DNA from 2 places in the Litchfieldia luteola genome. Region 2 is predicted to be linked to the other one. Evidence: a T-box and tRNA genes for the amino acid it is inferred to sense, from the RefSeq annotation. Region 2 holds a T-box; the other holds one or more tRNA genes.
The links. A T-box is a leader RNA that pairs with one kind of tRNA and senses whether it is charged. The one in region 2 lies ahead of asnS (asparagine--tRNA ligase), so its partner is inferred to be a tRNA-Asn.
Positions count from the first base shown of each region.

Region 1: it has a tRNA-Asn gene. The T-box ahead of asnS (asparagine--tRNA ligase) is inferred to sense a tRNA for this amino acid. The anticodon was not compared.

Region 1 covers NZ_JAGGKM010000001.1:168,383-176,232, reverse strand. Annotated here, with positions in the region: gene J2Z26_RS00950 (ribonuclease J) at 270-1,910, shown strand; gene J2Z26_RS00945 (hypothetical protein) at 2,842-3,465, shown strand; tRNA gene J2Z26_RS00940 (tRNA-Asn) at 3,507-3,581, opposite strand; gene J2Z26_RS00935 (universal stress protein) at 3,811-4,221, opposite strand; gene J2Z26_RS00930 (SulP family inorganic anion transporter) at 4,280-5,752, opposite strand; gene J2Z26_RS00925 (DUF3231 family protein) at 6,205-7,203, shown strand; gene J2Z26_RS00920 (MFS transporter) at 7,481-7,850, opposite strand, start outside.
Region 2 covers NZ_JAGGKM010000014.1:9,491-17,340, forward strand. Annotated here, with positions in the region: gene J2Z26_RS21630 (CPBP family intramembrane glutamic endopeptidase) at 1-576, opposite strand, end outside; gene groES (co-chaperone GroES) at 917-1,201, shown strand; gene groL (chaperonin GroEL) at 1,256-2,887, shown strand; gene J2Z26_RS21645 (fumarylacetoacetate hydrolase family protein) at 3,236-4,030, shown strand; T-box leader at 4,116-4,349, shown strand; gene asnS (asparagine--tRNA ligase) at 4,414-5,805, shown strand; gene J2Z26_RS21655 (DUF4317 domain-containing protein) at 5,880-7,061, opposite strand; gene J2Z26_RS21660 (DUF6671 family protein) at 7,204-7,850, shown strand, end outside.

The sequences.
Region 1 (7,850 bases), on a different contig from region 2:
GGGTTCAATATTTCAATTTTGGTTTTCTTCATTGTATTTACGTTTGATTTATATCCACTTTATATCTGTTTATATTTTTGACGCATTCATTATTCCCATCTATAATGTAATTAAATTTATATTACGGAGAACAGAGCACTTACCTATAGAAATCGCTGTTTGCCAAAAAAATTTCCCTCCTTTCCCCCTCTTCACCTCAAATTTCTACTAAAAGTTCATATGAATTTAAAATAGCCATAATTAATAATAAAGCATAAGTGGAGGATAAAATGACTGAAATAGACACAGAAAAAGTAAAAATCATTCCCTTAGGTGGCCTAGGGGAAGTTGGAAAAAACATGTACATAGTAGAATTTAAAAATGAAATTATTATCATTGATTCTGGAATAAGGTTCCCTGATAATGAACTCTTTGGAATAGACTATATTATTCCAGACTATACCTATCTGGTTGAGAATGCCTCTAAAGTGAAAGGCTTATTCATAACTCATGGTCATGAAGATCATATCGGAGGCATCCCTTTTTTATTAAAAAGTATAAATGTGCCGATTTATGCAGGTAAGCTTGCCGTCGGTTTGATTAAAGGGAAATTAGAAGAACACAATCTGCTACGAGAGGCTTCTTTACATGAAATTTCTCACGACACCATTGTGACTTTTAATGAAGTAAGTATCTCTTTCTTTGCGACTACCCATAGTATTCCTGATTCATTCGGAATTGTAGTCGATACTCCTTTAGGGAAAGTTGTTCATACAGGTGATTTTAAATTCGATTTCTCTCCTGTTGGACAAGAACCTGATTTAATTAAAATGGGTGAGATAGGAAAGAATGGTGTGCTTTGTCTATTATCAGATAGTACAAATAGTGAAAAACCCGGTTTTTCTATTTCTGAACAATTAATTGGTAAGAACATCCTAGACATTATCCAAAAACAAACCGGACGTGTCATCTTTGCAACTTTTGCATCAAACATCTACCGATTACAAGAGGCAATCAATGCCTCCATTAAAACCAATCGAAAAGTTTGCTTGATAGGAAGAAGCATGGAAAAAAATATCACATTAGCCAGAGAGTTAGGATACATAATCGCACCACCTGGCACTTTTATTACAGTTAATGAAATAAAGGATTATCCTGCAAATGAAATAACAATCCTATGTACTGGTAGCCAAGGTGAGCCATTTGCAGCATTATCCAGGATTTCTGAGGGACGTCATAGACACATACATGTTATTCCTGGAGATACCATCATCTTTTCATCCTCACCTATTCCTGGCAATGGAGTTGCTGTTAATCGAGTAATCGATAAATTAGCAAGAGCAGGTGCAGAAGTAATTAGTCACAAATTAAGTCACATTCACACTTCAGGTCACGGAGCTCAAGAGGAACAAAAATTAATGATTCGTCTTATGAAACCAAAACACTTTATTCCGATTCACGGGGAATTTAAAATGCAAAAAATGCATCAATCACTTGCTATCCAGTGTGATATCCCAAAAGAAAACACCTTCCTAATGGATAACGGTGATGTCTTAGAGATTAATGAACATACCGGATTTATTGGGAGTAAAGTGCCTGGTAATTCTGTGTATATTGATGGCAATAGCATTGGTGAGATTGGTAGAAGCGTCCTGCAAGAACGAAAGGCATTATCCGAACACGGAATGTTGTCTGTTTTTATCCTGCGAAAAGAAGGAAAAATCATTGGTGAGCCTCAATTAATTTCTAGGGGTTTTGTTTTCATACGAGATTCTGTGGAACTTATGAAAGATATTAGACAATCTGTAACTAATGAACTACAACACAGTTCAATAAGCGAATACAACCTTAGAAAGAAACTTTCCGATTTTATCTATCATAAGACAAAACGCAATCCACTTATTATTACTAAGTTTATTGAACTATCGTAATTGAATTACCTAAAAAAGAGTAGTGAGCATTGCCTCATTACTCTTTTAATCTATAATTGACTAAATTTTTAAATGACTTAATGTTCTCGTGATTATTCTGAAACAATTTAACTTGATATCCGTATATGTATTAATAATCACTTTCGGAAAAAATAGATGCTTCGAATTCTAGTTTTGTGGACTGACTTATGGAAAATTACGATTTCAGTGGATCATAAATTCGTTTAGATGACCTAGGTTTCTGATAATCGGTATCTTGAGGGTTCATAAATCCGTTTATGCGACCTCACTTTCTGAAAATCAGGATTATGAGGGCTCATAAATCCGTTTATGTGACCTCATTTTTCGAAAATCAGTATCTTGAGGGTTCATAAATCCGTTTATGCGACCTCACTATCTGAAAATCAGGATTATGAGGGCTCATAAATCCGTTTATGTGACCTCATTTTTCGAAAATCAGTATCTTGAGGGTTCATAAATCCGTTTATGTGACCTCGTTTTTCGAAAATCAGTATCTTGAGGGATCATAAATCCGTTTATGTGACCTCATTTTTCGAAAATCAGTATCTTGAGGGCTCATAAATCCGTTTATGTGACCTCATTTTTCGAAAATCAGTATCTTGAGGGTTCATAAATCCGTTTATGTGACCTCATTTTTCGAAAATCAGTATCTTGAGGGTTCATAAATCCGTTTATGCGACCTCACTATCTGAAAATCAGGATTATGAGGGCTCATAAATTTGTTTATGTGACCTACTTTCTGAGAATCAAGATTTTGAGGGCTCATAAATTTGTTTATGTGACCTCATTATCTAATAAATCACGATTTTGAGGGCTCATAAATCCGTTTATGTGACCTCACTTTTCAAAAATCACTATATAAGGGCTCATAAAGGTTTATGCTTGTATTGCTCAGGGTGGAGGGATGGACTTGAAAAAGAACTTGAAAACATATGGATTAATCATTTTAGTAGTATTTTCTACATTAGCTATTATCGATAACCTACGTATCTCGGATGCTGCCGATAAACTGCAAGTAGATAATGAAAAGTTGGTAAAACAAGTTACTTCTATAGAAAAAGAACTTGAAAACAGCTCACTAACCTCTAATGAGTTATTGAAAGAAAATAAAGAACTAGTAATGGAAGTTGCTAAGTTAGAAGAAGATGTTGAAGGTTTAAAAACTTCGTTAGATTATCAAGGTTTTAAAGAAGCAACTGGCATAGTAGAGGCTTATAAGGTAGCAAATACAATAAAAGAAGCGTCGAATTTAGTCTCACTAAACATTGGTGGTGGTTATTCTACAATAGACCGTGAAGGGAATTGTCCTTGTCACTTGTTCTTTGGGAAGTATGGCAAATCAATTGAGTGGATACCAAATGTTGTACTTGACCTAAAGGAATTCAGCCTTGATAAAGACAAAGTCCTTCTTACCTACCGGACAGTAGAAGCGATTAAAGGTGACTATCAGTTTATCGTGTCAAAATCCACACTAAATAGAGAACAAGAAGAAAGATGGATGATTGACGAAATAACGCTTATAAAGAAAGAATAAAGAAAAAAACCCATATTAACTATGGGTTTTAATTATATGTATGGCTCCGCAGGCAGGACTCGAACCTGCGACCGATCGGTTAACAGCCGATAGCTCTACCACTGAGCTACTGCGGAATATGGTGGTAAATAAACGTTATTTTGTTTCCGAGTTTTTAATCAGTATCTCCGATCATCCCGATCTCAGGAAGATAAATCAAGTAGCAGCTCGATCGGTATGCTGAAGATGATTCAAGAAGCATATTCGGACGAGCTCTACCACTGAGCTACTGCGGAATATATAGTTTAGTTACACTAAAATAGTATAACTAAACCCTTAAAAAACATACACTTTTTTTCAAAAGAATTACTTAACAATTAAAACAGGACAGTTTACACGCTTTGCCACTTTGTGACTAACACTTCCTAAAACCATTTCCTGAAGTGTATTAAGTCCCCTACTTCCAATCACAACTACGTCGAATTCATTTGAGTTTGCATAGTCAACAATTGTCGGGCCCGGTTCACCATGAAGCGTAGTTACTTTATAATTTAGGTTATTATCTTTTAATACTTGCTCCGTACTTAGTATTCTTTCTTTTCTTGTTACTTCCTTGTCTTTACTGTGTAATACATCAGCTTTGGATGTTTGTGCATCCACTACATAGACAACCTCAACTACAGCGTTTGGGTTAGCAGAAGCTATATATACTGCTTTTTCTGTAGCTTTCACCGCATGTTTAGATCCATCAGAAGCAACTAATATTTTTGTGAACATTGATATCCCTCCTATTATGTAAAAGGGCATACTAGAAACCTAGTACACCCTTTCTTCTTTAATGACCAGAAACCTTAGCGCCTGGCTTGCTATGAACTGCTAAACGTTCTACAAGGTTAGAACTAGGTTCATTTAACCCAATGATTTTTACATCTGTATTGTTTTCTCTAAGTTTTATAACGACTTTATCAATCGCAGCAACCGCTGAGTCATCCCAAACATGAGCCTGTGAAAAATCAATTTCAACGTGTGTAATGTTTTCCTTTAAATCAAAGCTATTTACTAAGTCAGTAACGGATGCGAAGAATACTTGACCTGTTACTTTATAAATACGCTTTTGATTCCCTTCAGCTAAAACACTTGTTACATGTACCTTTGAAATTTTAGCAACAAAGAAAATTGCACTTAAGATGATTCCTGCGAAAACACCTTTTGATAAATCATGAGTGTACACAACGGTTACAACTGTAACAACCATTACGATCGAATCGGTAATCGGTGCTACCTTTAATTGCTTTAATGAAGACCAATCAAATGTACCGATGGAAACCATTATCATAACTCCAACAAGCGCTGCCATTGGAATTTGAACAACAAGACCACCAAGTACTAGTATTAAGAACATCAGGAATACCCCTGCAACTAATGAAGAAAGTCTTCCTCTTGCACCCGATTTAACGTTGATAACCGCCTGACCGATCATCGCACAGCCAGCCATTCCGCCGAAAAATCCAGTTACTATGTTCGCAATACCTTGACCACGGCTTTCTTTGTTTTTATCACTGTCTGTATCTGTCATATCATCAACAATGGATGCTGTTAACAATGTTTCAAGCAAACCTACAATAGCTAATGCTAAAGCATAAGGGAAAATAATCGATAAAGTTTCAAGATTAAACGGCACCATTGGTATCGCAAAAAACGGTAATGCTTGAGTTAGTTCTCCCATATCACCAACTGTTCGAACACCACTGCCAGAAAAAATAGCAATAATTGAAATAACAATAATCGCCACTAATGGTGAAGGTACAACCTTCGTAAACCTTGGCAGAATGTAGATAATCGCTAAAGCTCCAGCAACCATCGCATACATTTGCCATGATTCTCCTACAAAGTGAGTCAGTTGAGCGGTAAAAATAAGAATAGCTAGTGCGTTTACGAAGCCTACCATAACCGAACGCGGTATAAACTTCATGTATCTAGCGAGCTTGAATACCCCAAAAATAATCTGCAAAATACCTGTTAAAATGGTTGCAGCAAATAAATATTGCAAGCCATGATCTGCAACCAAGGTCACCATTAAAAGAGCCATTGCTCCCGTTGCACCTGAAATCATCGCTGGTCTTCCACCAACGAATGCAATCACAACTGCGATACAGAAGGCAGCATAAAGACCAACCATTGGGTCCACACCTGCGATGATTGAAAAGGCAATTGCCTCTGGAATTAATGCTAAGGCAACAACGATACCCGCTAAAGTATCGCCTTTGATGTTACCAAACCACTCTTGTTTAATTGTCTGAACGTTCAAAAGAACACCTCTTCCTATTTTTCTATAATTTTTAAAAATGACTTTCAACTCTCATGAAAGTCGGGACCGTTTTTAACAAGTGAATCTTATCACAAATTCGTAAACTACGAAATTTCGATGTAAGCGTAAATCATAGCACTTATCCTCTATAAATCTCTTAATTTCTCTTAAATACTCTATCATTCACAAAAACGTCACATTTAAAAAGAAGATATATTCAAATAATTCAATTTAATTATGGTGTTTATGTGGCTATTTTCAAGAAATTCACTTAGTGGAAGATCTGAACAAGTTATCACTACTATTGTGGTGTAATAGGGAAGATGATGATTTAATTTACGTAGAAGTTGGAGCGGTTCATCTTTAGTTGAGGTTAGGAAAATTATAGGTATATTTACATACATATAGCAAAAGTTAAAAGTAATAAATTTAAAGTGGGAGTAGATATAGTTATGAGTTCTCCAGAAAGCGTAAAACTCACTTCAGCAGAAATGGCTTCTTTATGGCAGGAATATATTAGCCACACTCATAGCAATTGCATGCTGAACTATTTTATTGCAAAAGCAGAAGATAAAGAAGTACTAAAAGTGCTTACAAATGCCAATCAAAAGGTAGAAAAGATAAGAGATAAAACTAAACAAATATTAGAATTTGAAAATGTACCAGTACCAGTAGGTTTTAGTAATCAAGATGTAGACACAAATGCACCACGGTTGTTTTCAGATTCCTTTGCTTTATTGTATATAAAAAATTTATCAAGAATAATGGCTTCAACTTGTGGTCTTATGCATACCATGTCTACTCGCAAAGATATTAGGAAACATTTTAAAGAATGTTCTTCTGAAGGCATTACTGTTTTCGATGAGGTTAGTGATGTGTTGTTAGATAAAGGAATATATGTAAGACCTCCATTTATTGAACCCCCAAAAAAAACAGATTTTATTGAAGATAAGGACTATCTAAATGGAATCAATTTATTGGGCGATCAGAGGTTTTTAAATGCGATCGAAATATCCCATGTTTTTGGAAACATTGAAGCTAATGTAGTCGGCAATACAATAACAAAAGGCTTTGGACAAACAGCAGATAAAAAGGAAGTACGAGATTTCATGGACAAAGCCGGGAAACTCTCAGAAAAGGTAATCAACACACTTACCAGGTTTTTAACAAGCAGTCAATTACCATCACCAATGCCTTCTGAAACACAAGTCATGAGTTCTTCTCAACCAGCGTTTTCTGATAGGCTAATGATGTACCAATTAACTACTTTAACAGCAGCCGGATTATCCGATTATGCAACTTCATTAGCTACAAGTATGAGGAATGATTTAAAACGACATTATATGGATTTACTGGACGATACGTCGAAGTTAGGTGGAGAAGTCCAAAATATAATGATTAATAATAGCTGGTTAGAGCAACCACCACAGCAAGACAAAATAGTACATTAGCTTATTAATGACTTAGTGTGACCTTTATCTAGAATGTTGATGGGTTAAAGATCCATTTGGGTGACATATCGGACTCAGAGGTCCTTATTGTCAAAAAAACACTACTATTTATCCCCTTTGTGGACTCAGCTACCCTTATTTTGCTGAAACCAAGGTAAAATAGCTGTATTTTTCTGCAATAGTGGAATCTGGGTTCGTTTCACAGATAAAATGGCAGTATCTTCATAAATAACGGCTTCTGAGTCCGCCTTACTTTCCTTAATCAATTTTTAAACTGCTACTGCTGCAAGTTTGCAACCGGCTTTTTAGCCCAAAATGCCGCTAGCGCTCCTAGCACTGGAAAAATCAATAAAACAATCAAAATCTCATTGTATCCACCGAAAATATCATAAAACACACCAAACGGCAGTGGTCCAAACGCGGACCCAATAACCATCACTGACATGGCCAAGCCTTTTATACTTCCGATATACTTCCTCCCAAAGAAGTTTGGCCAAATAACATTTAAAGCAATACGTTCAACTCCACCTACGATTCCCCATAATACCCCAAAAGAGATTGCTAGAATCGCTGACTTAGAAACTAACAAAATTAGAATATAAAGTATCTGTCCAATGAATGCAATGACTAGCATGTAATTGGCTTGC
Region 2 (7,850 bases):
TGCAAAGGTAAAGCCCATAGCTGAATATAATAACAAGTGCTCTGGTTCCATATGAACAAGTGCAAAGATAACTGAACTTAGGAAAGCAGAGATCCAGAAATTGAATTTTCGATAAAATGATCCAAAAATAATTTTTCTAAAAATAATCTCCTCAAGAATAGGTCCGATAATAGATGTAACGATAATCAGTAAAGGTGTAGTCTTTATCAGTTGGATAATTTGTTGAGTGTTCTCTGAGCCAGGTTCAATACCAAGAAGGTTTATTTCAATACTAGCAGCGATACCTTGAGCAAACATGGCTAAAAATACCCCACCAACAGCCCATCCTACTGCACTCGCCCCTGAAGAACGCTGATCAGCTAAATGTCTGTCTTTTATATCTTGTCGTAATATATATAAAATCATTAGTAAAGCTGCAAAGAAGCTAATAATTAGCCAGTATGTAGATGCGAGAGTGAAGGCTGTATCATAATCTTCTCCACCGAACCCAAAGTATAATAATATCGGAATTCCAATAATTCCAGAAAGTTGCATTACTATATAAGTCAAAATGACATACCAATAACGTTTCTCCAAATGTAAGGTCTCCTTTTTAGTTACTATGAATTAAAAATACAATAGTATTTTACCATATAATACTCTGCTTCTCTTACTATTATGATTTTAGACTTAGTAGATAAAGTAGAAAAAGGAAAAATAGATAAATTTTTAACATTTCTAGTTTAGAATTCCGTTGGTGTGACATAATCTAGAAGGGTGTGGAAAATTTTGCTGGGTATTAAAATTTTTTTGCTTAAATACTTGCAAAAAAAATAGAGATTATTTAATATAATAATTGTGTTAGCACTCAAGGTTAGTGAGTGCTAATAAAAAACCAAACTAAAAATTATAAGATTATTTGAGGAGGTTGTTTCACTTGTTAAAGCCATTAGGTGATCGTGTTGTAATTGAACTTGTACAATCTGAAGAAAAAACAGCAAGTGGTATTGTGTTACCAGATTCCGCTAAGGAAAAGCCGCAAGAAGGCAAGGTTATTGCTGTTGGAACAGGTCGTGTATTAGAAAATGGTGAGCGCGTGGCTCTTGAGGTTTCTGTAGACGATCGCATTATCTTCTCAAAATATGCTGGTACTGAAGTAAAATACGAAGGTGCTGAATACTTAATTTTACGTGAAAGTGATATCTTAGCTATTCTTGGCTAATCGAATTCATACTTAATAAAAATACTTACAATAACTTGAGGAGGGTACATACAAATGGCTAAAGAAATTAAATTTAGTGAAGACGCTCGTCGCTCTATGCTTCGTGGTGTAGATGCGTTAGCTAACGCTGTTAAAGTAACATTAGGACCAAAAGGACGTAACGTGGTTCTTGAGAAAAAATATGGTTCTCCACTTATCACTAATGACGGAGTAACAATCGCAAAAGAAATCGAGTTAGAAGATGCATTCGAAAACATGGGTGCTAAATTAGTAGCTGAAGTTGCTAGTAAAACAAATGAAATTGCTGGTGACGGTACAACAACTGCTACAGTTCTTGCTCAAGCGATGATCCGCGAAGGCCTTAAAAACGTAACTGCTGGTGCTAACCCAATGGGTATCCGTAAAGGGATTGAAAAAGCAACTGCTGTTGCTGTTCAAGAATTACAAGCAATTTCTAAACCAATTGAAGGTAAAGAATCTATTGCACAAGTAGCAGCTATTTCTTCTGCTGACGAAGAAGTAGGTCAATTAATTGCTGAAGCTATGGAGCGCGTTGGTAACGATGGAGTTATCACAATTGAAGAATCTAAAGGATTCTCAACTGAGCTTGAAGTAGTAGAAGGTATGCAATTTGACCGTGGATATGCTTCTCCATACATGGTAACTGATTCTGATAAAATGGAAGCTGTTTTAGACAATCCATATATCTTAATCACTGACAAGAAGATTGCTAGCATTCAAGAAATCTTACCAGTTCTTGAGCAAGTTGTTCAACAAGGTAAGCCACTATTATTAGTAGCTGAAGATGTTGAAGGTGAAGCTCTTGCAACTCTAGTAGTGAACAAACTTCGTGGAACATTCAATGCAGTTGCTGTAAAAGCTCCTGGATTTGGTGACCGTCGTAAAGCAATGCTAGAAGATATCGCTACTTTAACTGGTGCTGAAGTTATTACTGAAGATTTAGGTTTAGACCTTAAATCTGCTAACATTACTCAATTAGGTCGCGCATCTAAAATCGTAGTAACAAAAGAAAATACAACAATCGTTGAAGGTGCAGGAGACTCTGCTAAAATCGCAGCTCGTGTTAACCAAATTCGTGTTCAATTAGAAGAAACTACTTCTGAATTTGACAAAGAAAAATTACAAGAGCGTCTTGCTAAATTAGCAGGTGGTGTTGCTGTAATTAAAGTTGGTGCTGCAACTGAAACTGAATTAAAAGAGCGCAAACTTCGTATTGAAGATGCTCTAAACTCTACTCGTGCTGCAGTTGAAGAAGGTATCGTTTCTGGTGGTGGTACTGCATTAGTGAACGTATATAACAAAGTTTCTGCAATCACTGCTGAAGGTGACGAGCAAACGGGTATCAATATCGTTCTACGTGCACTTGAAGAGCCTGTACGTCAAATCGCACACAATGCTGGTCTTGAAGGATCTGTAGTTGTTGAGCGTCTAAAACATGAAGAAATCGGTGTTGGTTTCAACGCTGCAACTGGTAAATGGGTAAACATGATCGAAGCGGGTATCGTTGACCCAACTAAAGTTACTCGTTCAGCACTTCAAAACGCTGCATCTGTTTCAGCTATGTTCTTAACAACTGAAGCAGTAGTAGCTGATCTTCCAGAAGAAAAAGGTTCTGCAATGATGCCTGACATGGGCGGCATGGGTGGAATGGGCGGCATGATGTAATCTGCCCCTTGAACCCTTAATAGATAAGGATTCTAAAGTGATTTGCTAACAAAATGCTAACATAATTTAAATTAAAAAGAGGCTTTTCATTAGTTGTAAAAACTTTTGAGAGTCCTCTTTTTTTGCTTTTGGTATAACATAGTAATTGAGGACAAAAGTCTTAAGATAATTGACAAGTGACATGTGTCTCTTAATAATATAAGTTGCTAAGAAAAAAATTGTAGATGAAAGGAATCATCTAATTACATTAATCATTTCGATAGCTTTTGCTTTCTATATGGCAAAGCTGTTCTTTTTAGTATAAAGTTATATAGGATTTAGAAAGTGATTAAAGGAGTTTATATGCAAATGAAGACATTACAACAAGAACTAACAATCGTTCGCTATCAAACTAATGATAAAGTATATTATGGAGTTGTTGAGGGTGAAGAAATTCTACAATTGTCTAGCAATTTCACAGAAATCTTGAACAACGAGCTAAACTATGATGGTGTAAAGGTTAAATACAGTGAAGTGAAGATTTTAGAGCCAGTATCTCCCTCAAAGATTGTTAATTTTGGTTGGACATATGCAGGACACGCAAAAGAAACTGGTGGCACAGCTAACCTTGCTGAACCGTTTCTGTTTTTAAAGCCAGCTTCTTCGCTCATCCCAGATCAAGGTGAAATCGTACTTCCTCCTACTAATTTAACAAATCAGGTAGAACTGGAAGGAGAAGTAGCGCTTATTATTGGAAAAAGGGGTAAAAATATAAAAGAAGAAGAGGCATTAGATTATGTTTTTGGTTGTACCATTTTTAATGATGTTACGGCAAGAGACCTAACTAAATCTGATCCCCAGTTTACAAGAGGCAAAGGCTTTGATACGTTTGGTCCATTAGGCCCTCATATAGTGACTGGTATAGATCCAACCAACCTAAGAATCGTTACAACTCTAAACGGTGAAGTAGTCCAAGATGGAAATACGAATGAGATGTCACTTTCAATTCCTTTTCTTATCAGTTGGATTTCCCAGGTGATGACACTTGAGCCAGGAGATGTTCTTGCTACTGGTTCACCTTCAGGGAGTTGTCCAATGAAATCTGGAGATAGTGTAGTAGTTGAAGTAGAGAAGATTGGAAAGCTTCGCAATTATGTAGTATAGATAGAATTAGTATCTAGAAAGTTAAAAATAAAGTTGCTATGTGAAAGCAATTTATGATAATTTATATTATATTAAAATGTATATGCTAAAAACGATGAAAAGGAAAGTAATTTTTGCTGAAATCCATAGCGAGTTAGGGATAGTGAGAGCCTAGCGAGGGAAGCATAAATGAAGAACACCTTTGAGTTCTAACCGAACGGGTTGCCTAGTAGGCTTAGACGTTGCCCTACGTTAAAAGGCAGAGCAATTAGTTGCTTAAAGTTGGCCATTTTTATGGCAATTTGGGTGGTACCGCGGAATCCTGTCTTTCGTCCCTTTTATAGGGGTTGGAAGGCTTTTTTTATTGCATAAATAAATTACTTAATTGGAGGTAAGGGTTAGTTATGATCAAAGCAGAAATTAAAGAACTTTTTAGAAACCAGGAAAAATTTATCGATCAAAAGGTACAGATTTCCGGTTGGATTCGAACACTTCGTGATTCTAAATCAATTGGGTTCATGGAAATTAACGATGGTACCTTTTTCAAGAGTGTACAAGTTGTTTTTGAGGATGAGCTTGAAAATTTTAAGGATGTAACAAGATTATCAATTAGTTCATCAGTTACGATCGAAGGTCAATTTATTTTAACACCTGAAATGAAACAACCTTTTGAGATTAAGGCAGAAAAAATCATCATTGAAGGCCAATCAACGTCTGACTTTCCACTTCAAAAGAAGAGGCATACGTTAGAATATTTAAGAACAATTGCTCATTTGCGTCCAAGAGCAAATACGTTTGCAGCCGTTTTTAGAGTAAGATCATTAGCATCGTATGCCCTACATAAATTCTTCCAAGATAAAGGGTTCGTACACGTACATACACCAATTATTACTGGAAGTGATACAGAGGGTGCAGGTGAAATGTTTAGAGTTACCTCTCTTGACTTTGATAACCTACCTAAGACAGATGAAGGAAAAGTTGATTTAAACCAAGATTTCTTCGGTAAAGAAACCAACTTAACAGTTAGTGGACAACTAAACGCAGAGGCATTTGCTCTGGCTTTCCGCAACGTTTATACGTTTGGACCAACGTTTAGAGCGGAAAACTCTAACACAGCACGTCATGCAGCTGAATTTTGGATGGTTGAACCAGAGGTAGCATTTGCTGAACTAGCTGATATTATGGAGTTAGGTGAAGAAATGGTCAAGTATGTCATCGGTTATGTACTTGAAGAAGCAAAAGAAGAAATGGAGTTTTTCAATTCCTTTATTGATAAAACATTACTTGAAAGAATGGAACAAGTTGTTTCAGCAGACTTCGGCAGAGTTACTTATACGGAGGCAGTTGAGTTATTGAAAAATTCTGGGGAGAAGTTTGATTACCCAGTTGAATGGGGTATTGATTTACAAACTGAACATGAGCGTTACCTATGTGAGCAGATCTACAAACGCCCAGTATACGTTACTGACTACCCTAAAGAGATCAAAGCTTTCTATATGAGAGCAAATGATGATGGCAAAACGGTAGCAGCTACAGATTTATTAGTGCCTGGAATTGGAGAACTAATTGGTGGAAGTCAGCGTGAGGAAAGAGAAGATGTTCTTGCCGAGAGAATAACAGAATTGGGAATGTCAGTAGAAGATTACTGGTGGTACCTAGAGTTAAGAAGATTTGGTGGAACAAAACATTCCGGTTATGGAATTGGATTTGAACGTCTATTGATGTTCATAACAGGAATGAAAAATATTCGTGACGTTATTCCGTTCCCACGTACAACTGGAAGCGCAGAATTTTAAATCACATTCAAAAAGGTCTTTCCTCATAGGTAATGAGAGAAAGACCTTTGAAGCTAAGGGTGAAGAAGATATCTTCATCCTTTTTTATCGTCAACAAGCGCTTCTGGAATCATTGTAAATCCTTCAATAATCGTATCCTCTTCGACCTCTAGCATTAGATAGAGTTTGCCATTGAACTGAATTTGTTTTACATAGCGTAAATCCTGAGGGCTAATCGAGATATTAGCGATCTTTGTATTAATTTTTATCGACTTTGAATTGTATTTTGGTAAGATGTTACTTGCTTTTATCTCGTATTTATCATCATCAATTATCTTCTGGAAGGCAGTTTCAACCTTTTCTATATTTATATCTTCAATACCACTCATCTTTAAGACACGCTCTACATCTTTTGTGTCTAATTTTGGTTGTTCATCCTCTTCATTTTCAACGATCATGCGATTGATCTCTTCATACACATTGGAAAGAGTAGATGTACTTAATTGGTCACCTGTAACGTCTTTAATAATTTCTTCAAAGACTACTTTATCGTCTTGTGCAGTCATTGTTTCTTCGCCATTTAACACTTCCTCAATAAATCGATGATCAGGCTCATGTACTTTTCCGGAAGAATAAAGTACATGATTTATATCTGCTGCATTGTCTTTAAAACAAGGAAATAGAAAACCAGCAATTGGAGCATTAAGGTTAATGATTGGATCCACCACAAAGTTGTATTTGAACTCTCTACCTACATAATCAAAAAGTAGTTCTTTTTTTGGTTCTTGCGTATTATTTATACTGCACAATATAAAAGGATGAGAGTAGACCATATCTCGTTCACTTTCCTCAGTTTCCTCATTCCGTCGCTTCGTTGGTTTTCTGTATTCTCCACGAATGAATGTGATAACTATATCATTTTCATACTGTCGGCTTAAAAGGATCTTGCTAACAATTTCAAGCATATATTCTTTCCATTCATCTACTTCACTGCTAAGTAGCCCTTGGTGCAGAATAAGTTGGCTATTATTTTCGGCATTTCTTCTGAACTTAAGTTCAAACAGCTTTTCGTCTAAATTACCACCGAGCATTTTTTTGAAGTTATTTAAAAACAACTCTTGTTGATCTTGATCAAGCATTTCAAACGGTTGATTCTGATGATGATATATTTCACTTGATTCCTTCATAATATAGACATTAAAAATACTGGAGATTTTAAGTAAATCATTATCTTTTTTAAATTGTTTTCGAATATTTGCTATATCTTTTTTGTTCATGCGTACCTACAGCTCCTAAATTGCCCTGATTTGTTAATTAAAAGGTGGCTAGGCTTAACACCCTTGAGTTTGAGCATCATTTATTTTAACATACATTTTTGTATATACTTATGTAAAGTTACTATTTACAGGGGGGCAAATCATGAACGAGAAAGAGGTTATTCATTCCTTTTTTAATCATAGAATTGGTATTCTGGCTACCATGCACCAAAAAGAAACAGTGATGTTGCCCTTATTAGAAGACCAACTTGGGATAAATATAAAGGTTCCAATCGATTTTAATACAGATCAGTTTGGTACTTTTACTCGAGATATTGAAAGAATGGGTGACCAAGTAGAGGCAGCTAAACATAAAGCTGAGTATGCAATGAGCTTGACAGGAGAGACAATTGCGATTTCAAGTGAGGGTATTTTTGGCCCACACCCATTTCTACCATGGGTTCCATATAATCGTGAAATTGTATTTTTAATAGATAGAGTAAATGAGTTTGAGATCTTCGGAGAAGCTAGTACAACAGATACTAATTATAGGCAAATGAAAATAGAGAAGATTCAAGATGCCCAGGAGTTTTGTGAGTCAGTTGGGTTTCCTGAACATGCGGTAATCGTGAGAAGTAAGGATGAAATCATAAAAGGAATAAACACGCATGAACAGTTGGAGGAAGCAATTAACTATTTTTTGAAGAAAAGTAATGATGAATTATATATTGAAACAGATATGCGAGCGCTATATAACCCAACAAGAATGAAAAACATTAAGTTGGCCACTGAGAACTTGATAAGTAAGAT